2 regions of the Rothia sp. HMSC065C12 genome follow, and region 1 is predicted to be linked to the other one. Evidence: predicted binding sites of a transcription regulator. Region 1 holds the regulator's gene; the other holds the start of a gene.
What was found. The regulator LexA, encoded in region 1, represses DNA repair genes until DNA is damaged. The targets are predictions, from matches to a motif close to TCGAACANNTGTTCGA.
Positions count from the first base shown of each region.

Region 1 (4,954 bases):
CGGACGGTATCGGCTACACCCTCTCTGACACGGTGGGTTTCGTGCGTTCGCTGCCGACCCAGCTGGTGGAGGCGTTCCGCTCCACCCTGGAAGAGGTCGCTGACGCTGACGTTATCCTGCACGTGGTGGATGCTTCGCACCCGGACCCGGAGGGGCAGATTCGTGCTGTCCGCGAGGTCATCGCGGAGGTCGACGCCCGCCATATCCCCGAGATCATTGTGCTGAATAAGGCGGATGCCGCCGACCCGTTCGTGCTGGAGCGTATGCGCCAGCGCGAGCCGGAGCACGTGATTGTTTCGGCGCGTACCGGTGAGGGTATTGAGGAGCTGAAGCAGAAGATTGCGGACACCATTCCGCGCCCCTCCATTGAGGTGAAGCTGCTGATTCCGTACTCGCACGGTGAGATTATTTCGCGCCTGCACGAGTGGGACGCCGAAATTAAGAGCACCGATTTCGTATCGGACGGCACCTTCGTGGTGGCGCTGGTTCGTGAGGATGTCGCCTCCGAACTGTCCGAGTATGTGCTGGAGGGCGACCTGCTGGAGGTTCTGGAAGAGGAACTTGCGGAGGCACACGCCCTGGCTGAAGCGACCGCATCTGTTTCCGAGCAGCCCTCTACCTCTGAGGCTCTCTAAGGGCGGATGAGCGTGACCGAGAGCATCAACGCGCCTAAAAACGCCCCGGGAACTGCACCCGAACCGGCAACCGACGGCACCCGATTTACCGGGCAGGAGCTTGAGACCCTGCCCGGTGCGAAGGACGCCCTGACCCTGCTGGATGAGGCGGTTGCCGCCACTGGCGGTCAGAATCGTGCCGGTCAGCGCACCATGGCGGCGCATGTGGCGCAGGCTCTTGAACTGCAGCGTCACCTGCTGGTCCAGGCGGGTACCGGTACCGGTAAGTCCCTGGGCTACCTGGTTCCTGCCCTGGCGCGGGTGGGGGAGTCGGACCAGCCGATTGTGGTTGCGACGGCGACCCTTGCCCTGCAGGCGCAGATCGTGAACCGCGATATTCCGCGTCTTCTACAAGCGCTGGAGCCGCGCCCTGAATCGCAGGCGCAGGTGGCTCTGCTCAAGGGCCGCAATAACTACCTCTGCCTGCACAAGCTGGAGGGCGGCTACCCGGAAGACGAGCCGGATGCTCTCTTTGACATGCCTTCTTCGACCTCCCGCGTGGGTGAGGAAGTGGTGCGCCTGCGCGAGTGGGCCGACCGCACGGAGACCGGCGACCGTGACGAGCTGAAGCCCGGCGTCTCTGACCGCGCATGGGCTCAGGTATCGGTGAGCGCCGCCGAGTGTCTGGGCCGCCGCTGCCCGCTGGTGGAAGAGTGCTTTAGCGAGATGGCGCGTAGCCGTGCCGCTGAAGCTGATATCGTCATCACGAACCACGCCCTGCTGGCGATTAACGCTTTCGAGGGCATGAAGGTTCTGCCCGAACATGAGACGGTCATTATTGATGAGGCTCATGAGCTGGTGGACCGCGTGACCGGTGCCGTGTCTGGTTCTTTGACGGTTGCGATGGTTCGCCGTGCGGCGCGTAGCGTAAAGAAGCATTCGAAGGCTGATTCCGGCGCACTGGAAATGGCTGCCGGCACCTTGGAGACCGCGTTCGAGGGTCTTGCCGAAGGCCTGCTGAAGGGCCTGGACGGTCGCCTTTTGACTGCTATTTCTGCGGTCAATGATGCCGCCCGCACCGCCCTGTCCGATACCAAACCGGACGGTCAGGACGTTGACGCCGGCCTGCAGATGGCGCGCTCGCGTGTCTCTGAGGTACACGATATGAGTAGCCGCATCCTGGAGGCTTCGGGCGAGCAGGACGTGCTGTGGATTTCTCGTCAGGGTGGTTGGGAGAACGGCCGCTATGTGGCTGCTTCCGATACCGACCCGGCGACCCTGAACATCGCCCCCTTGAGCGTCGGTTTGCAGCTACGTGACGGTCTGTTCGCTGACCGCACCGTGATTCTGACGAGTGCGACCCTGACAGTGGGTGACTCTTTTGACGTTGCCGCCGGTGCCCTGGGACTGCAGGGTGAGGGCGCGCCGCGCTGGACGAGCATCGACGTAGGTTCGCCTTTCGACTACCGCAAGCAGGGCATCATGTACGTCGCCGGGGATTTGAAACCTCCGGGATTCGGTGTGCATGAAGGTCAGCTGGAGCGTCTGCGTGAGCTGTGCGAGGCGTCGGAAGGCGGTGCCCTGGGCCTGTTCTCCTCGAAGCGTGCCGCCGAGCGTGCCGCCGAATACATGCGTGAGCACAGCGACCTGAACATTCTTCTGCAGGGCGAGTCTTCGCTCAAGGCTCTGGTGGAAGAGTTCAGCGAGGACGTCGATTCGTGCCTGTTCGGCACGATGAGCCTGTGGCAGGGCGTGGACGTTCCCGGTGACTCTTGCCGCCTGGTGGTGATGGACCGCATCCCGTTCCCCCGCCCGGATGACCCGATTGCGCAGGCTCGTACGGAGGCAGTGAACCGTCACCGCGGTAACGGCTTTATGGCGGTTTCTGCTCACCACGCGGCGATTCGTATGGCGCAGGGCGCCGGTCGCCTAATCCGTTCGGTGTCTGACCGCGGCGTGGTGGCTGTGCTGGATTCTCGTGTAGCAACCAAGCGTTACGGCGGTTTCTTGATGAAGGCTATGCCGCCGATGTGGTCGACCCAGAATAAGGCAGCCGTAATTGGCGCGCTGGCTCGTCTTTCGGCGAGTATTGAGCGTTAGCTCGGGTGGATTCCATTCCTGGCTGCACCGCACCTTCCGCTTTGGAAATATAGAAATCACCCTGGTGACACGTGAACATTCACGTGTCACCGGGGTGATTTTTATATAGAGCTAAAAGCCTAGCGGTTATGTCTCTAGAGACTGCATCTTTTAGAGACTACGCAGCACGGAGACGACCTTACCCATGACGGTTGCGCGGTCGCCCATAATCGGCTCGTAGTTGGAGTTGCGCGGCATGAGCCAGGTGTGGCCGTCGACCTGACGGAACACCTTCACGGTTGCTTCATCGTCGAGCAGAGCAGCAACGATATCGCCGTTGTCCGCGGTGTGCTGCTCGCGGACAACCACCCAGTCGCCGTCGCAGATTGCGGCGTCAATCATGGAATCGCCCTTGACCTTGAGCATGAACAGCTTGCCGTTACCGACCAACTGGCGGGGCAGGGCGAGCACATCCTCCACGGACTGCTCGGCAGTGATGGGACCGCCCGCTGCAATTCGTCCAACCAGGGGAACGGGTACGAGGTCCTCATCGCCAACTTCGAAGTTCGGCAGCTCGGGCAGGGACGAGGAGGAGCTACCGTGGATGCCGACGCCGTTCTCATCCAGCACCTCAATGGCGCGGGGGAGCTTGGGATCGCGGCGAATATAGCCCATAGTCTCGAGGCGACCAAGCTGGTGAGTGACCGAGGATAGGGACGCAAGACCCACCATGTCACCAATCTGGCGCATGGACGGCGGGTAACCCTTTTGTTCAATCTCGGTGCGGATCGCGTCAAGAATCTTCTGCTGGCGCGCGGTCAGCGCCGGACGGGGTGCTGTTGCCATTTCTTTTCCTTCGGTCTGTACTCCGACCTTGTATCCCGGTCGGGGCACGGATGGGTGCTTCACACGTTTTCTGATGGTGTCCTAAAAATTTTTTGGTTCTGCCGAAATGGGTCTTATCTCGTCAGGGGGTGGAGGAATTCTATCCGTGCCGAAGCGATACCGAAGCGATACACAGGCAACGAGTATGCGCCTCCGCCCTATAAAACTCAGCCAGCAGCACCTGCATTCGATACAGAACCAAGCTGTAACGGGTACAGAAACCTGCTGTGAGTAGGACTCATCAGGAGCGTGTGGAACGTCTCTTGACACCAGTGTAGAACACTGCACCGAAAAACTCAAACAAATATTCTAGATTTTTTCTTCGAAACTCGAAGAAATTTTTAGCACATCTCTGCTAGACTTTAGAACAAGAGTTCGTATATACTCTTGAATCTCTCCTGAAATTCGGGATTTGCGGGCGAATGTTCGAAAAATATTCGAAGATTCGACCCGGAGTCTTCCGGGAGACGAGAGCGAATGAGTGTTCGAATGTATTCGAATCCTCTGCCTCTCTCTTCGCATGATCTACCTCGGATGCTCTAGGAAGCATCTGGCGAAGAGAGAGCGCGGGGGATGGGGGGCTCAAAACTGGGGTACCCAAATCAACCCGGTGCATCCGAATGCTCTGACCTAACTACTAGGGACTAGCTACCCAATAGTTATCGCCTAACAATCACCACTCCATAGTTATCACTCAACTAGGACCTCCGAGCGGGTATCGCTCGGCATTGCTAGACCCGCGGGGCAACCCCGGGCGAGCTGAGAGAAAGGAACCACAATGACTACTGCAGCACCTATTGCTTCTCACGGCACTTCTGCACACCTTCCGGCAGGTTTGGTGGTACTTCACCCCGCCCGCACAGCGTCCGCCAGCACCGTGTCCGCCAGCACCGTGCAGGGGCGTTCTCGTGTGCCTGCGTCTTCGCAGTCTGTTCGCTCTTCTCGTGCGGCTCATGCACCCCGTCCCGCGCAGGAGGCTCAGCCCGCTCACGCTCCCGCCGTTTCTACCCCTGTTGTTTCTACTCAGGCATCTTCTGCGGCTCAGGCGCCTAGTGCGAAGAGTGTTCTTCTGGCTAAGGGCGGCGAGCTTCTGCGCTCGGTTCCCGGTTCTATTCGTCGTCTTGGCACTGTGCGCGGTTTTCTGAAGGGCCTGCCTCTGCTGACCTTGGCGGCACTGATTGTGCTCGGCGCTATTAGCTTCTTTGGCCCGGCGGCTTCTGCCTCCGTGGAGAACGCTTCGGTGACTCGAACCGTCATTGTGGTCAAGCACGGCGAGACCCTGTGGGATATTGCTCAGGCGGTGAATCCGCAAGGTGACACCCGTGATACTGTGGTTCGTATTATGGAGTTGAACTCGTTGACCAGCACCTCTGTTG
Region 1 is NZ_KV807670.1:269,478-274,431, forward strand. It holds gene hflX (GTPase HflX) at 1-635, shown strand, start outside; gene HMPREF2836_RS01290 (ATP-dependent DNA helicase) at 642-2,714, shown strand; gene lexA (transcriptional repressor LexA) at 2,865-3,539, opposite strand; gene HMPREF2836_RS09060 (LysM peptidoglycan-binding domain-containing protein) at 4,357-4,954, shown strand, end outside.

Region 2 (4,954 bases), on a different contig from region 1:
TCCGCACCCGTGCCGCTCACCGCGAGGGTTGAGCGTACCAGAAGGTGTGGAATCGTAGATACAGTACGTATCCATCCTACGCGAGAGCATGAGCTTTAGCGCCCCGAACCAGCGTTTTTGTGAGGTTAACCTGAGTTTTGGACTCTCTCGGCGTAATTTTATGTCGCCGGTAAAGACCAGCAGAGCCCGGCAGAGCCCATTGGAACCCGACAGCGCCTGCAGAACCGGTAGAAGAGCTACCGCGCCCGCGCAGAAGAGCTACCGCGCCCGCGCAGAAGAGCTGCCGCGCCTGCAGAAAAGCTACCGGGGCGCAGAGAAGCCCGCGGGAGGCTGATACCTCCCACGGGCTACTACTGTGTTATCAACTGATGCGGCCCTAAAGCTGATACGGATCTAGAGCTGAATCTCCGGGGCCTCCAAGCCGAGGTGCTCCCACGCCGCGGGCAGAGCCACACGACCGCGCGGAGTGCGACCAATCAGGCCCTCACGCACCAGGTACGGCTCGGCAACCGTCTCCACGGTCTCCGTCTCTTCACCCACCGCAATGGCGAGGGTGGACAGACCCACCGGGCCGCCGCCGAACTTGTGAATCAGCGCCTCCAGCACGGCGCGGTCCAGGCGGTCCAGGCCGCGCGAATCCACCTCGTACATGTCCAGCGCGGTTGCGGCATCGGTCGCGTTAATGCGGTCCACGCCGTTCACCAGCGCCCAGTCACGCACACGACGTAGCAGGCGGTTCGCAATACGCGGCGTGCCGCGGGAACGACCGGCAATCTCCGTGAAACCCTCGGAGGTAATCTGCATATCCATCAGACCCGCACTACGGCGAAGCACCAGCTCCAACTCCTCCACCGAGTAGAACTCCAGGTGGCCGGTAAAGCCGAAACGATCACGCAGAGGACCGGGCAGCAGACCCGCGCGAGTCGTCGCACCCACCAGGGTGAACTGCGGCAGCTCCAGCGGAATGGAGGTCGCACCCGCACCCTTACCGACCACAATGTCCACACGGAAATCTTCCATCGCCATGTAGAGCATTTCCTCAGCCGGGCGGCTCATACGGTGAATCTCATCCAGGAACAAAACCTCACCGGGGGTCAGCGAGGACAGAATCGCCGCCAAATCACCCGAATGCTGAATCGCCGGGCCCGAGGTGATGCGCAGCGGCGCCTCCATCTCTGCCGCAATAATCATCGCGAGAGTGGTCTTACCCAGACCGGGAGGGCCCGACAGCAGCACATGGTCGGCGCTACGGCCGCGCATCTTCGAAGCCTCCAGCACCAGGGACAGCTGCTGACGCACACGGCGCTGACCCACAAAGTCATCCAGGGACTTAGGGCGCAGTGCCGCCTCAATCATCTTCTCTTCAGGCTCTTCTTCCATCGCCACCAGGCGCTGGGCGGGAGCTGAAGACGCCTGAGTGCCGGGCACCTGACCGGGAAAATACCCGCCGGAAACCAGGGACGCCGCGGGCTGCGGCTCATAGGGATTCTGGCTCATAGAATTCTTCTTTCACAAAAGTTTGAGTGGGATACGTCGAACAGGGTGCGCCGTTTAGTGGCGGCTCACCGTGTTCTGAGTACCCAAGGAGGCGAGCACACCGCGCAGAGCCACACCCACCGGCTCAGTCTCTGCGGCAGGGTTGTGCTGCACGTAAGCGTCAATAGCGGCGGAAGCGTCCTTCTCGCTCCAGCCCAGGGAGGTGAGAGCGTCAAGCACCTGCGGCTTCCAGACAATGCCCTGGCTCAGCGGCAGCTCATCGGTCTGGCCATCGCTCAGAATCAGCTTGCCGGCAAGCTCCAGCACAATACGGCGGGCACCCTTCGGGCCAATACCGGGAACCTTCGTGAACGCCTTATCGTCACCGGTCGCCACGGCGCGCTCCACCTCAGCGGCAGTGTGAACACTCAACACCGCCAGAGCAATACGCGGACCAATACCGGAAACCGAAAGCATCATATCGAACACTTCACGCTCGGCAGGCTCCGAAAAACCGTACAGAGTCATCGACTCTTCACGCACAATCATGGTGGTCAGCACGGTAGCTTCCTCACCAGTGCGCAGCTTGGAGAGAGTACGCGCAGTAGCGTACACGAGCATGCCGAAACCGTTCACGTTAATCACCGCATGATCAAGGCCCACCTGAGCCACACGACCGGTCAGGGATGCAATCATTTCTCTCCACCTTTCAACACCGCGCCCCGAATCAGGCTCGCGGCAGTGTGAGGGCACCGGGAACTCCGGCACCCACAGAACGCACTCCCCCAATTCGACGGGGAGACACTACAAGTATATTAGAATATTTCTTCTGAAATCAAGTATATATTCGAACTTCTTAGCGAATACATGCGAGCCAGCAGGAGGCGGCACACAAGCCCACGAAGGCATCTCTAGCGGCGGCACCTCTAGCGGCGAGCGCGCGCCTCCGCCTCCATCCAGGCACGCTGCGCCGGAGTCAACGACCCGCCACGAGGCGCCTGCGCCGGGCGTGAACCCTGGTGAGTCTGCGTCTGGGCCGCCATGTTGATACCCGAACCAATGCCGCCGCCACGCCAGCCGTGACAGATCGCAATCGCTAGGGCATCAGCAGCATCGGCGGGCTTCGGCATGGAATCCAGCCCCAAAATGCGGGTCACCATGCGACCCACGGACGCCTTATCGGCCCGGCCGCTACCGGTCACCGCCGCCTTCACCTCCGAGGGGGTATGGAAGAACACCGGCACGCCGCGCATTGCCGCCGCAGAAATCACCGCACCCGAAGCGTGCGCCGTACCAATCACCGTGTTCACCTGCTCCTGAGCGAAGATACGCTCAATCGCCAGGGCATCCGGCTTATAGGTGTCGAGCCAGTGGGAGGCGGCATTGAAAATCCAGAGAATACGCTGGTCCAGAGACTCCGCCGGGATCGTGCCGGCAACACCCACGTTCACGAAGTGCGCCTTACGGTCGGCGGTCATATCAAGCATGGAGAAGCCGCAGCGGGTCAGGCCCGGGTCAACACCCATGATGCGGGTTGCACCCGGCACACGCTCCACGGCAGCGGCAGTACGGTTTTCACGCATGCTATCGCGTGCGGCAGGTTGAGCGGCGGCCATCATCTCCCCTTTCGACAAACTCCCTATAGAATCTCTAGATTCTAGCCCTTCAGAATCCTAGCACCCGGCACTGGGGCGTGCCACGAGCACGGTCATAACGAGAACAGACACCGCCCGTGAACGTCCCCAAGACGCTAAGAAGCCACTCCCCCAACCAGCCACCGCGCGGCGGCTCGGTTAAAGGAGCGGCTTCTTCAAGCATCAGATATCAGAACCTGAGTGATTACTCAGCTGTGATTACTCAGCTTCCAGCTCTGCCATAACCTCGTCAGAGACGTTAGCGTTCGAGTAGACGTTCTGAACGTCGTCGAGCTCTTCAATAGCATCTGCCAGCTTCATGAACTTCTTAGCACCCTCAGCGTCCAGGTCAACCTGCATGGTCGGGCGGAAGACCGGGTCGTCGTTGTTGTACTCCAGGCCAGCCTCGTCCAGTGCCTTACGGATCTCGGGCAGGTCGGTCGGTGCGGAAACAACGGTGAAGATATCGCTCTCGTCCAGAACCTCTTCGGCGCCTGCGTCCAGAACAGCCATCAGAACGTCGTCCTCGGTCAGACCGTCAGTCTTGGTGACCTCAGCAACGCCCTTACGCTCGAACAGGAACGCAACCGAACCCTGGTCAGCCATGGTGCCGCCGTTACGGGTCACAGCCAGGCGAACCTCAGACGCTGCACGGTTACGGTTATCAGTCAGACACTCAATGTACAGAGCGGTACCCTGCGGGCCGCGTGCTTCGTACATGATCTCGGTGTAGTCAATGGTCTCACCGGTCAGGCCAGCGCCACGCTTGATTGCGCGGTCAATGTTGTCGTTAGGAACGGAGTTCTTCTTCGCCTTCGACACAGCCAGGTCAAGAGCGGGGTTACCAGCAATATCAGCGCCGCCCATACGTGCCGCAACTTCAATTGCCTTAATGAACTTCGCGAAAGCCTTCGCGCGCTTAGCGTCGATAGCAGCCTTCTTGTGCTTAGTAGTCGCCCATTTAGAGTGACCGGACATTCGTATCTCCCTTAGTCAAAACCTCCGTGCGGGCACGGCGAAACGTCCCACGCACCGTACTGTACTCACATAACTATACCGTAGCGGAGGCGCACACCACCTCAGAAAGTGCACGCCACCACCAGGAATAGGCTAGCGGGGGCGAGACGCAGCCGAAGCGCGCGCCTTCTCCACCAGCGAGTCGTCAATCGTGTTCGGCGTGAACTCGCCAAACTTACGCTGAGCCGCCTGCTCAATCAGGTAGTCCGAAATCTTCGGGTTCTTCGGCAGCAGCGAACCGTGCAGGTAGGTGCCAATCACGTTGTGCACGCGCGCACCCTCATACGTATCGGTCACGTTGTTACCCTCACCCTTGGTGACGGTAGCCAGCGGGGTGCAGCCGGAACCCAGGTAAGTCAGGCCCGAGTGGTTCTCAAAACCAATCACGGTGCCGAACTCTTCAGACTCCTCAACAATGTTGCCGATCAGGCGGTCATCGCCGCCGACCGTGTGCGCATCAAAAATGCCGATACCCTTCAGCACCTCACCCTCACGGGTGCGGAATTCCTTGCCGAACAGCTGGTACAGGCCACAAATGACGAGCATCGGCACGCCAGCCTCAGCCAGCGAGCGCAGCGTGTCACCATTAGCGTGCAGGTCGTCCTGAATCACGGACTGACCCGAGTCCTGACCGCCGCCACCCAGAATGATGTCAACATCTTCCGGGAAAGGCTGACCGGGGTTGTGGTCCAGAATCTGCACGTCAAAGCCGTGCGCCTGCGCGCGACGAGCCAACGCCAGGGTGTTGCCCCAGTCGCCGTAAATGTTCATGTCGAGCGGGTACAGCTGCAGAATACGCAGAGTCTTACCGTTATTGGGGCCGGAGG
Region 2 is NZ_KV807678.1:374,777-379,730, forward strand. It holds gene ruvB (Holliday junction branch migration DNA helicase RuvB) at 394-1,380, opposite strand; gene ruvA (Holliday junction branch migration protein RuvA) at 1,552-2,172, opposite strand; gene ruvC (crossover junction endodeoxyribonuclease RuvC) at 2,403-3,092, opposite strand; gene HMPREF2836_RS05885 (YebC/PmpR family DNA-binding transcriptional regulator) at 3,330-4,088, opposite strand; gene HMPREF2836_RS05890 (type 1 glutamine amidotransferase) at 4,221-4,954, opposite strand, start outside.
Region 2: the regulator LexA is predicted to act here: its motif matches at 2,312-2,327, upstream of ruvA (Holliday junction branch migration protein RuvA).